4 regions of the Desulfomicrobium macestii genome follow, and region 2 is predicted to be linked to each of the others. Evidence: predicted binding sites of a transcription regulator. Region 2 holds the regulator's gene; each other region holds the start of a gene.

Region 1 (2,205 bases), on a different contig from region 2:
TGGGCCAGCTGGTCCAGATCGGGTGATTCGGCTTCGATGACGCGCAGAATCTGCAGGCGCGAATTCTGGTGTGAGGACAGCTTCTTGCCCGGAATGATCTCGGCGGTCTTGAAGAAGCGCCCCTGAAAAAGGGAAACGCCCAGTTTTTGCAGTTGTTCGACCTCCTCGCGGGTGGTCACGTTGCGCACGATCACGGTCTTGGCGGCCAGGGGGATTTTTGCAAGCTCTTCGGCCATGTCCGGGGCGCCAAGACAGATCACGTCGGCCAGTTCCATGAGGGGGGGCAGGGGGGTGACCCCGGCATTCCATTCCAGGGCGATGGTGTGCCCGTCCGCCGCCATCTGCCTTAGCGCCGGGAGCAGGTCAGGATCGTTTTGAAAATCCGGACTGATCAGGATGGCGGACGACTGAGCCGGAAAGGCGTAGGGGATCTGCTTTTGAAGCTGGTCCCGGGTGTAGGAGAGGAGCATTTTCTTGTTGCGGGCCAGGATGGTGTTCAGGCCGATGTAATCACCGGCGATGACCGTGGCCCCGACGTTGGCCCGATCCGGGTCCGGAGGCTGGTCCGTGACAATGCTCGCGGTGGCCTGGATCTCATACCCCCACACTGTCTTGGCGGCGGTGAAGATCGGATATCGAGACAGCAGATGAAGGTTGGTGGCGCTGGGAACGGCTGCGGGCATGGGCGGCTCCGGGTTGGAATTGAGGATTGCCCTGAAACTAGCAGAACACTGCGCAATTTTGAACTCTTATTTGCCTGGTTCAAATTCGTGTTGACATTTATGTGCATGATTCGCGCGAGGCGGACGTCGCGGATTGCCTTGTCCCGGGAGCCATTCGCGCCATGCAAGCCAGGGTGCGCCATGACAGGGGATGACGGCGTGGCGGGCTGTTTTGCAAAATTGTAATTTAATTCCGAATTAATTCCGGATTGCCGGGATTGCATATTTCAAAAATGTAATCTATTTACTTCCAAAATTCATGGTGCTTATATATTTCAATATGTTGTGCTAATGGCATCTGAATTGCTTTAGGCCTTGCAATTGTAATCACGGATCAACGTAGCAATAAAAGCATACATCAACTTGTCCTGGAGGATATCATGAACGGACTCACGGCCCGCAGGGACGCCATCAAGGCAATCACCGACTACAAACCCCTGCATGCGCCCCTGAATTTCAGCGAAACTTCCCTGACGGAAATGTTTGGAAGCAACGTGTTCAACGACAAGGTCATGCGTGAACGCCTGCCGAAAACCGTCTACAAATCCCTGAAGAAGACCATCGAACTGGGCGAGAAGCTTGACGCTTCCGTGGCCGATGTCGTGGCCAACGCCATGAAGGATTGGGCCATCGAGAAGGGCGCTACCCATTTCACCCACGTCTTCTATCCCCTGACCGGCCTGACCGCCGAGAAGCACGACTCCTTCCTGACCCCCGACGGGATGGGCGGTGCAGTGGCCGAATTCAGCGGCAAGATGCTCATCCAGGGCGAGCCCGATGCCTCCAGCTTTCCTTCCGGCGGCCTGCGTGCCACCTTCGAAGCACGCGGCTACACCGCCTGGGACGTGACCAGCCCGGCCTACATCCTTGAGAACCCCAACGGAACCTTCCTGTGCATCCCCACGGCTTTCGTGTCCTGGACCGGCGAGGCACTGGACAAGAAAACTCCGCTGCTGCGTTCCATGCAGGCCCTGAACAAGCAGGCCAAGCGCGTGCTGAAGCTGTTCGGCGTTGAGACCAAGCTGCCCCTGACTAGCTACGCCGGACCCGAGCAGGAATATTTTCTCATTGACCGCAATTTCATCTTCGCGCGTCCCGACCTGCTCATCGCCGGCCGCAGTCTCTTCGGCGCCAAGCCGCCCAAGGGCCAGGAGTTCGAGGACCAGTATTTCGGCGTGACCCCGCGCCGCGTCATGTCCTTCATGATGGAAGTGGACCGCGAACTGTTCAAGCTCGGCGTGCCGGTCAAGACCCGTCACAACGAGGTGGCCCCCAGCCAGTTCGAAATCGCGCCCATCTACGAGCAGGGCAACCTGGCCACGGACCACAACCAGCTGGTCATGACCGTGCTGCGCAGCGTGGCCAAGCGTTACGGCATGGTCTGCCTGCTGCACGAAAAGCCCTTCGCCGGCATCAACGGCTCGGGCAAGCACCTCAATTATTCCATCGGCAACGATGAAGTCGGCTGCCTGTTCGATCCCGG
Region 2 (2,205 bases):
GCCGTGGACGACATCCAGGCCATCATCCGGGACCTTCGCGACAAGAACATCGGCGTGCTCATCTCCGACCACAATGTTCGCGAAACGCTCCAGATCTGCGACCGTGCATACCTTGTCCACGACGGCCGCATCATCCTGAACGGCAGCCCGGAAGAGATCGTCGCCGACCCGGGCGCGCGCAAGGTTTACCTCGGTGAAGGATTCAGCCTCTAGCGGACACGATTTTCCAAGGATTGCCAGGGCCTAAGCTTTATGGCAGATTCGTTACTGGGTAGTTTTTTAGCCTGCAATCCTCTGACACGGTGAAACCAAATCAATTATGGGCCTTGAACTCCGACAAAACCTCAAGCTGACGCAGCAGCTAGTCATGACACCGCAGCTGCAGCAGGCCATCAAGCTGCTTCAGCTCTCCAGATTCGAGCTTCTCGAAGCCGTTCAGCAGGAGCTGCTTGAGAACCCCATGCTTGAGGAGGGGGTCAAGGAAATTTCCGAGGAGCACGAAATCCAGGCTCCGGCCGAAACACGCCCGGAAGTCTCCTACGAAGACGCGGAACTGATGCGCAACGCGGACTGGGAAAACTACCTCGGCGATTTTTCAAGCACCGCCAAGCAAGTGCAGTTCAAGGAGACCGAGGCCCTGGAGGAGATGATGTCCTACGAGGCCAGGCTCTCGGGCAAGCCCTCCCTGGACGGTCATCTGCTGTGGCAGCTGTGTCTGTCCAACATCACCGAAGAAGAGGAGATGATCGGCGAGGCCATCATCGGCAACCTCGATTCCCAGGGCTACCTGATGAGCACCGCCGAGGACATCGCCTCCGAGACGCTCTCTCCCCTGGCCCTGGTGGAGTCCATGCTGCATCGTCTGCAGCGCTTCGATCCCGTGGGCGTGGCCGCGCGGTCTCCTCGGGAATGCCTGCTCATCCAGCTGGAAATGCTGGGCCAGGACGATCCCATCCTGCTTTCCCTGGTAGGGGATCATCTCGAAGACATCGAGAAGCGCCGCTACAAACCGCTCCTGCGCAAGTTCAAGATCCAGATGGAGGACCTCAAGGCCTATCTGGACATAATCCAGTCCCTGGACCCCATGCCGGGCGCCAGTTACGGCAGCGAGAGCACCATATATGTCAGCCCCGATGTCTTCGTGTACGAATACGAAGGGGATTTCGTCATCGTCATGAACGACGACGGCCTGCCGAAGCTGCAGCTGAGCCCCTACTACATGGACGACATGCACCTCGCGGTCAAAGGCCCGGACCGTGAATACCTGCATGACAAGATGCGCTCTGCCATGTGGCTCATGAAGAGCTTGCACCAAAGGCAAAGAACATTATACAAAGTGGTTGAAAGCATTGTCAGGTTTCAGCGGGGGTTTTTCGAACACGGCGTGACCAAGCTCAAACCGCTCATCCTCAAGGATGTGGCCGACGACATTGAAATGCACGAATCCACGGTCAGCCGGATCACCACGAACAAATACGTGGCCACCCCGCACGGCATCGTGGAACTGAAATTTTTCTTCAATTCCGCGCTGGAAATGGATGATGGAACTCAGGTCGGATCCGAATCGGTCAAGGCCATCATCAAGAAAATGGTCAGCGAGGAAGACCCGAAGCACCCCTACAGCGACGAAAAAATCGCCGCGGTGCTGAAAGAACGGCTGGACGTGAACATCGCCCGGCGAACAGTGGCCAAATATCGCGCAGTGCTGGGGATCGATTCCTCATCCAAGCGCAAACAGGTTTTTTGACATCCCGCCCTTTGGGCCGCCCCTTCCGGACGGCAAAAAGGGCTGACCCTCAACAATCGAGGAGGCTTCCATGAGGATTACCTTCAATTTCAAAAACTTCGATCCTTCCGACCATCTGCGCAAATACGCCAAAGACCGCTTCGGCAAGCTCGCCAAATTCACGGCCGGCACCCCCGACGCTGAACTGCAGGTCAATCTCGAAGTGGAGAAATTCCGGCATATCGCCGATATAGTGCTGACGGGGAAGAACGTACATATCTCCGCCCGCGAAGACAGCGAGGACATGTACTCCACCGTCGACCTCGTCTGGGACAAGCTTGAGGCCCAGATGCGCAAGGTCCGCGACAAGGACAAGAGCCGACGCAAAGGCGGCAGCGACAGCACCCGCATGGACGCCGGGAGTTTCGAGGACGACGCGGATGCAAAGCGCAAGCCGGTCATCCAAAAGACCGACGACT
Region 3 (2,205 bases), on a different contig from region 2:
CGCGCCCGCTTCCAGGGCCGTGATGGCGTTGGCCGTGGCCATGCCGAAATCGTTGTGGCAGTGGATGGCGATCTCCATGTCCGCTCCGGCGGCGAAGAAGCGCACCAGTTCGGCGATGCGGGTCGGAGTCATGACGCCCAGCGTGTCGGCCAGGCGGATGCGCACGGCGCCGAGGTCCCGGGCCATGCGGGCCATGGACAGGGCGAATTCCTGATCGGCGCGGGTCACGTCCTCAAGGCCGATGCTGATGCGGCGGATGCCGCAGGAGTGGGCCAGGCCCACGGTTTCGCGCAGCATGGCGGTCAGGCCGTCACGGTCCGTGCGCAGGCGCTCGGCGATGTGCAGGTCCGAAACGGGCAGACCGATGTTGATCGTGTCGATGCCCAGCCCCGCTGCCCGGTACACATCCACCGTGCGGCAGGGAGACCATACGCTCAGGTCACAGGTCGCGCCCCTGTGCCGCAGAGCCCTTACCAACTCTTCAAGTCCCTGTTGCCCCATCCAGCCGATCTCTATCTCTTCCACACCCATGTCCGCGATGCGTCCGGCGATTTCGATTCCGATCTGATTTGGGATGCAGGTCCCGAACATTTGCGCCCCTTCCCTGAGTGTCGTGTCGATCAACATGCGTCCTCCCGTGTTTGCTTTGTCATTGCACGGTCGGTGCCACGTTTTATGATTTCTTCATTATCTTGAATTTTATGGTTTTATTGCTTTTACGAGAGGTCTTGGGTGTGCGGACACTAATGTTTGAACCTACATTTTCGTAGTTGTTGTTTGTGTATATTTCGGGATGGCAGGACGATGTCTGTTTTTCTTTTCTCCTTTATTTTCAGATATTTGAGATCTTGCGTAATTTTTGGCACGCGCGTTGCCCTAGGGAGGTTCAGGTACGGCACACAACTACACCAAAAACTCTCACATAAAGGAGCGCACGTCATGAGGAAGATCGCAATTTACGGAAAGGGCGGCATCGGCAAATCCACCACCACACAGAACACGGTCGCGGGCCTGGCTGAAATGGGCAAGAAGATCATGGTCGTCGGCTGTGATCCCAAGGCCGACTCCACCCGCCTGCTGCTCGGCGGCCTGGCGCAGAAGTCCGTTCTGGATACCCTGCGCGACGAAGGCGAGGACGTGGAACTGGCCGACATCCGCAAGGCCGGCTTCAGCGGCACCTGGTGCGTCGAATCCGGCGGACCCGAGCCGGGCGTCGGTTGCGCCGGTCGCGGCATCATCACCTCCATCAACATGCTGGAATCGCTTGGCGCCTACCACGAGTCCGAAGCCTTGGATTACGCATTCTACGATGTTCTGGGCGACGTTGTCTGCGGCGGGTTCGCCATGCCCATCCGCGACGGCAAGGCCGAAGAGATCTACATCGTCTGTTCCGGCGAGATGATGGCCATGTATGCGGCCAACAACATCTGCAAGGGCATCATGAAATACGCCGAATCCGGCGGAGTGCGTCTGGGCGGCCTGATCTGCAACTCCCGCAACGTCGATAACGAACGCGAGATGATCGAAGAACTGGCCAAGAAGATCGGCACGCAGATGATCTACTTCGTCCCCCGCGACAACGACGTGCAGCGCGCCGAGATCAACCGCATGACCGTCATCGAATGGCAGCCCAACGCTCCCCAGGCCGATCACTACCGCAATCTGGCCAAGGCCATCGACCAGAACAAGATGTTCGTCGTGCCGAAGCCCCTTGAAATCGAGGAACTGGAGCAGCTGCTCATGGACTTCGGCCTGCTCGAAGCCGTCTAGGCGGTCGTCCAAAAATCCGTTCTGGACTGCGTTGCTCCCCGATTTTGAAGGGCTCATGTAGTCGGCTACACTTCACCCTTCAAATTCGACTCGCGCCTTGCCACAACGAATTTTTGAACGACCTTGGAGTGAAAGTTAAATAATAAAAAGAGTTATAGAAGAAACGAAGGAGAGAAAACATATGATCATGGTCAGAGCAATCGTACGCCCCGAAAAGTCCGACGACGTTCTCGCAGCCCTCATGGACGCAGGTTTTCCGGCGGTGACCAAATATTCCGTGGCCGGTCGCGGCAAGCAGCGCGGCATCAAGATCGGCGAAGTGACCTACGACGAGATCCCCAAGACCATGCTCATGAGCGTGGTCAAGGCCGAGGACAAGGACTTCGTCATCAGCGTGATCATGAAGGCCGCCCGCAGCGGCGCCAAGGGCGCTTT
Region 4 (2,205 bases), on a different contig from region 2:
CCAGTGCGCGTAGCCTTCGTTGAAGGCGCCGCCCGTGGGAGAGATGTACATGTCGATGAATTCGGCCATGCCGACCCACATGCACTCCAGAAGCTCCATGGCCTGCTCTTCGGTCAGCTTGCCCGCCTCGACATCCTGGGCGTAGTAGGGGTAAAAATACTGGTCCATGCGACCGTTGGAGATGGTCGTGCCGGTCTTCTGCTCGATGCGGGAGAACATCTGCGTGAACCACTGGCTCTGGCAGGCTTCCCAGAAATCACGGGCGGGCTCGCCGGGAACACGCTCGGCATTTTCGGCCATGCGGATCAGCTCCGCCTTGCGGGCCGGGTTGGTTTCCTTCTCCGCCACTTCACGGGCCAGCACGGCATGGCGCTTGGCCCAATGCACGATGGCATCGCAGACGATGACGATGGCTTCGAGGAAAGGCCTCTTCTCGCAGTTGTCCTTGGGGCTGAGCGGATCGAGGGCGTCCAGCTTCTCTTCGGCTTCGCGCTTGATGTCGTTGAAGCCGCGCTTCAGAATCTTCTCGAAGTCATGCACCCACTGGATGGAGGAACGGAACGAGGCGGTCTCGTTGACGATGAAGCGGGACATGAGCCCTTCCGGATCGTCGTAGGTCAGCTTGTGAACTTCCTCGGGCAGGGCGGCGTTGAGCTTCTCGTGGAAGGTCTTGCCCTTCCAGAAGGGAGCGATCTGCTCGACGACAATCTTTGCGTCCTCGGGAGTGATGGTCGCGGGAGACTGCTTACGAGTGGGCAGGTCGCGCACTGCGATATCCAGAAAGTCACCATCGAGTTCAGGATAGAGAATGCCGTAGCGGCCGTCGAAACCGGCGCGGCCCAGCAGAAGCTGATCTTCCTGAACGTAAACAGTCATGTTTTCGGCGATATGCTTCAGAGCCTTTGCCCAGCGCAGAACAAGAGGCTGTCCTTCAGTCTCTTGCATCGACTGCGTGAAATACAAGGCACGCTCAATATCGATGCGGGGTTTCTGTCCGTCAAATTTTTCCAGGAGCTTGAAGACACGACTGTGGGTCTTTCTGAATTTATCTTCCTTACCTTCAATCTGATTATAAAGGCGTTCTTCCTGAGGCGACATGCATCCACAAGTAAAGCGAGTCATGTTCTTACTCCTGATCTAAGTTTATTGATTGAATCTTATGAGAACTTAAATCCCGAAAAGTAGTCATCAGACTATTCTTAGCATCGTACTCAATTCTTCTTTTCACAGATATGCTTCGGGATTATTGAACTGTCTGCTCCTGAGCATTCTTTGTGCCAAACCTCATAACTAGATGAAAAGACACACTTTCCGGGATTATGGCGCCTTCCCGGTCTTTTGAGAAAAAAATAACGAAACGCACCTGTCGCAAATTTGCAACAATGCATGGAAAAACTTCTTTTGAGGTAAAAAAAGGGTTGCAAATTTGCGACGAGATGCTCAAAATTTACTACCAAAACGGTCGCAAAAACCCGAAGCCAACTTGAAGAGCTTACGAATGACACCGCTTTGTGATTTAATTCTCAAAAGCAGCGCATCTGACAAGAACCCTTCCCAGTAGTTGCAAATTTGCAACAACACCTCCCCAGCCCTGCCGCATTTATGCACTGCACAAACCCAAACACTTGAATTTAAATGATTTTAATGTGTCGCACTTTTATTTAACGGCTTTTTTCTTGGCATGCATTCTGCTTTTGGGTGTCCAATACCCGTGACCAGAGGGCGACAGCCGGAAACATTGCCAGGCAGTGCTGGTCAAAACTCAACACTTTCGGAGGAATACATGAAGAAGATCGTTTTAGCCGCGTTGGGCCTCATGGCCGCAGTAGCTTTGACCGGCCCCATCGACACGGCCCATGCCGGCAAACCCCTTACCTTGCGCATTGGCCATCCCATGGCCCCTGGCAACAATGTCACCCTGGGTCTCGAGAAGTTCAAGGAACTGGTAGAAGCCAAGAGCGACAAGAAGATAAAGATTCAGATCTTCGGCAGCGCCCAGCTCGGCAGCGACCGCGTGACCACGGAAGCGGCCCAGGCCGGCACTCTGGACATGTCCTCCTGCTCGTCCCCGAACATGGCCAGCTTCGGCAAGGCCTACATGGCTCTGGACCTGCCCTACATCACCTCTCCCAAATATCAGCAGAACCTCTACAAGGCGCTCGATGAAGGCGAGCTCGGCCAGGAACTGGAAAGAATTTCCAACGA

The links. The regulator sigma-54, encoded in region 2, starts transcription at its own class of promoters, with help from an activator protein. The targets are predictions, from matches to a motif close to CTGGCACGGNNNNTGCTT.
Region 1: a site for sigma-54 is predicted at 1,014-1,031, ahead of H4684_RS17475 (glutamine synthetase III family protein). Genes of this name have one in related genera too.
Region 3: a site for sigma-54 is predicted at 652-669, ahead of nifH (nitrogenase iron protein). Genes of this name have one in related genera too.
Region 4: a site for sigma-54 is predicted at 1,264-1,281, ahead of hpsG ((2S)-3-sulfopropanediol dehydratase). Genes of this name have one in related genera too.

The regions. Positions count from the first base shown of each region.
Region 1 is NZ_JADBGG010000036.1:8,978-11,182, reverse strand. Features, by position in the region: gene H4684_RS17480 (EAL and HDOD domain-containing protein) at 1-683, opposite strand, end outside; gene H4684_RS17475 (glutamine synthetase III family protein) at 1,103-2,205, shown strand, end outside.
Region 2 is NZ_JADBGG010000026.1:43,098-45,302, reverse strand. Features, by position in the region: gene lptB (LPS export ABC transporter ATP-binding protein) at 1-213, shown strand, start outside; gene rpoN (RNA polymerase factor sigma-54) at 320-1,747, shown strand; gene hpf (ribosome hibernation-promoting factor, HPF/YfiA family) at 1,818-2,205, shown strand, end outside.
Region 3 is NZ_JADBGG010000010.1:58,920-61,124, reverse strand. Features, by position in the region: gene H4684_RS08185 (LeuA family protein) at 1-627, opposite strand, end outside; gene nifH (nitrogenase iron protein) at 940-1,770, shown strand; gene H4684_RS08175 (P-II family nitrogen regulator) at 1,952-2,205, shown strand, end outside.
Region 4 is NZ_JADBGG010000019.1:19,324-21,528, forward strand. Features, by position in the region: gene hpsG ((2S)-3-sulfopropanediol dehydratase) at 1-1,122, opposite strand, end outside; gene H4684_RS12600 (TRAP transporter substrate-binding protein) at 1,784-2,205, shown strand, end outside.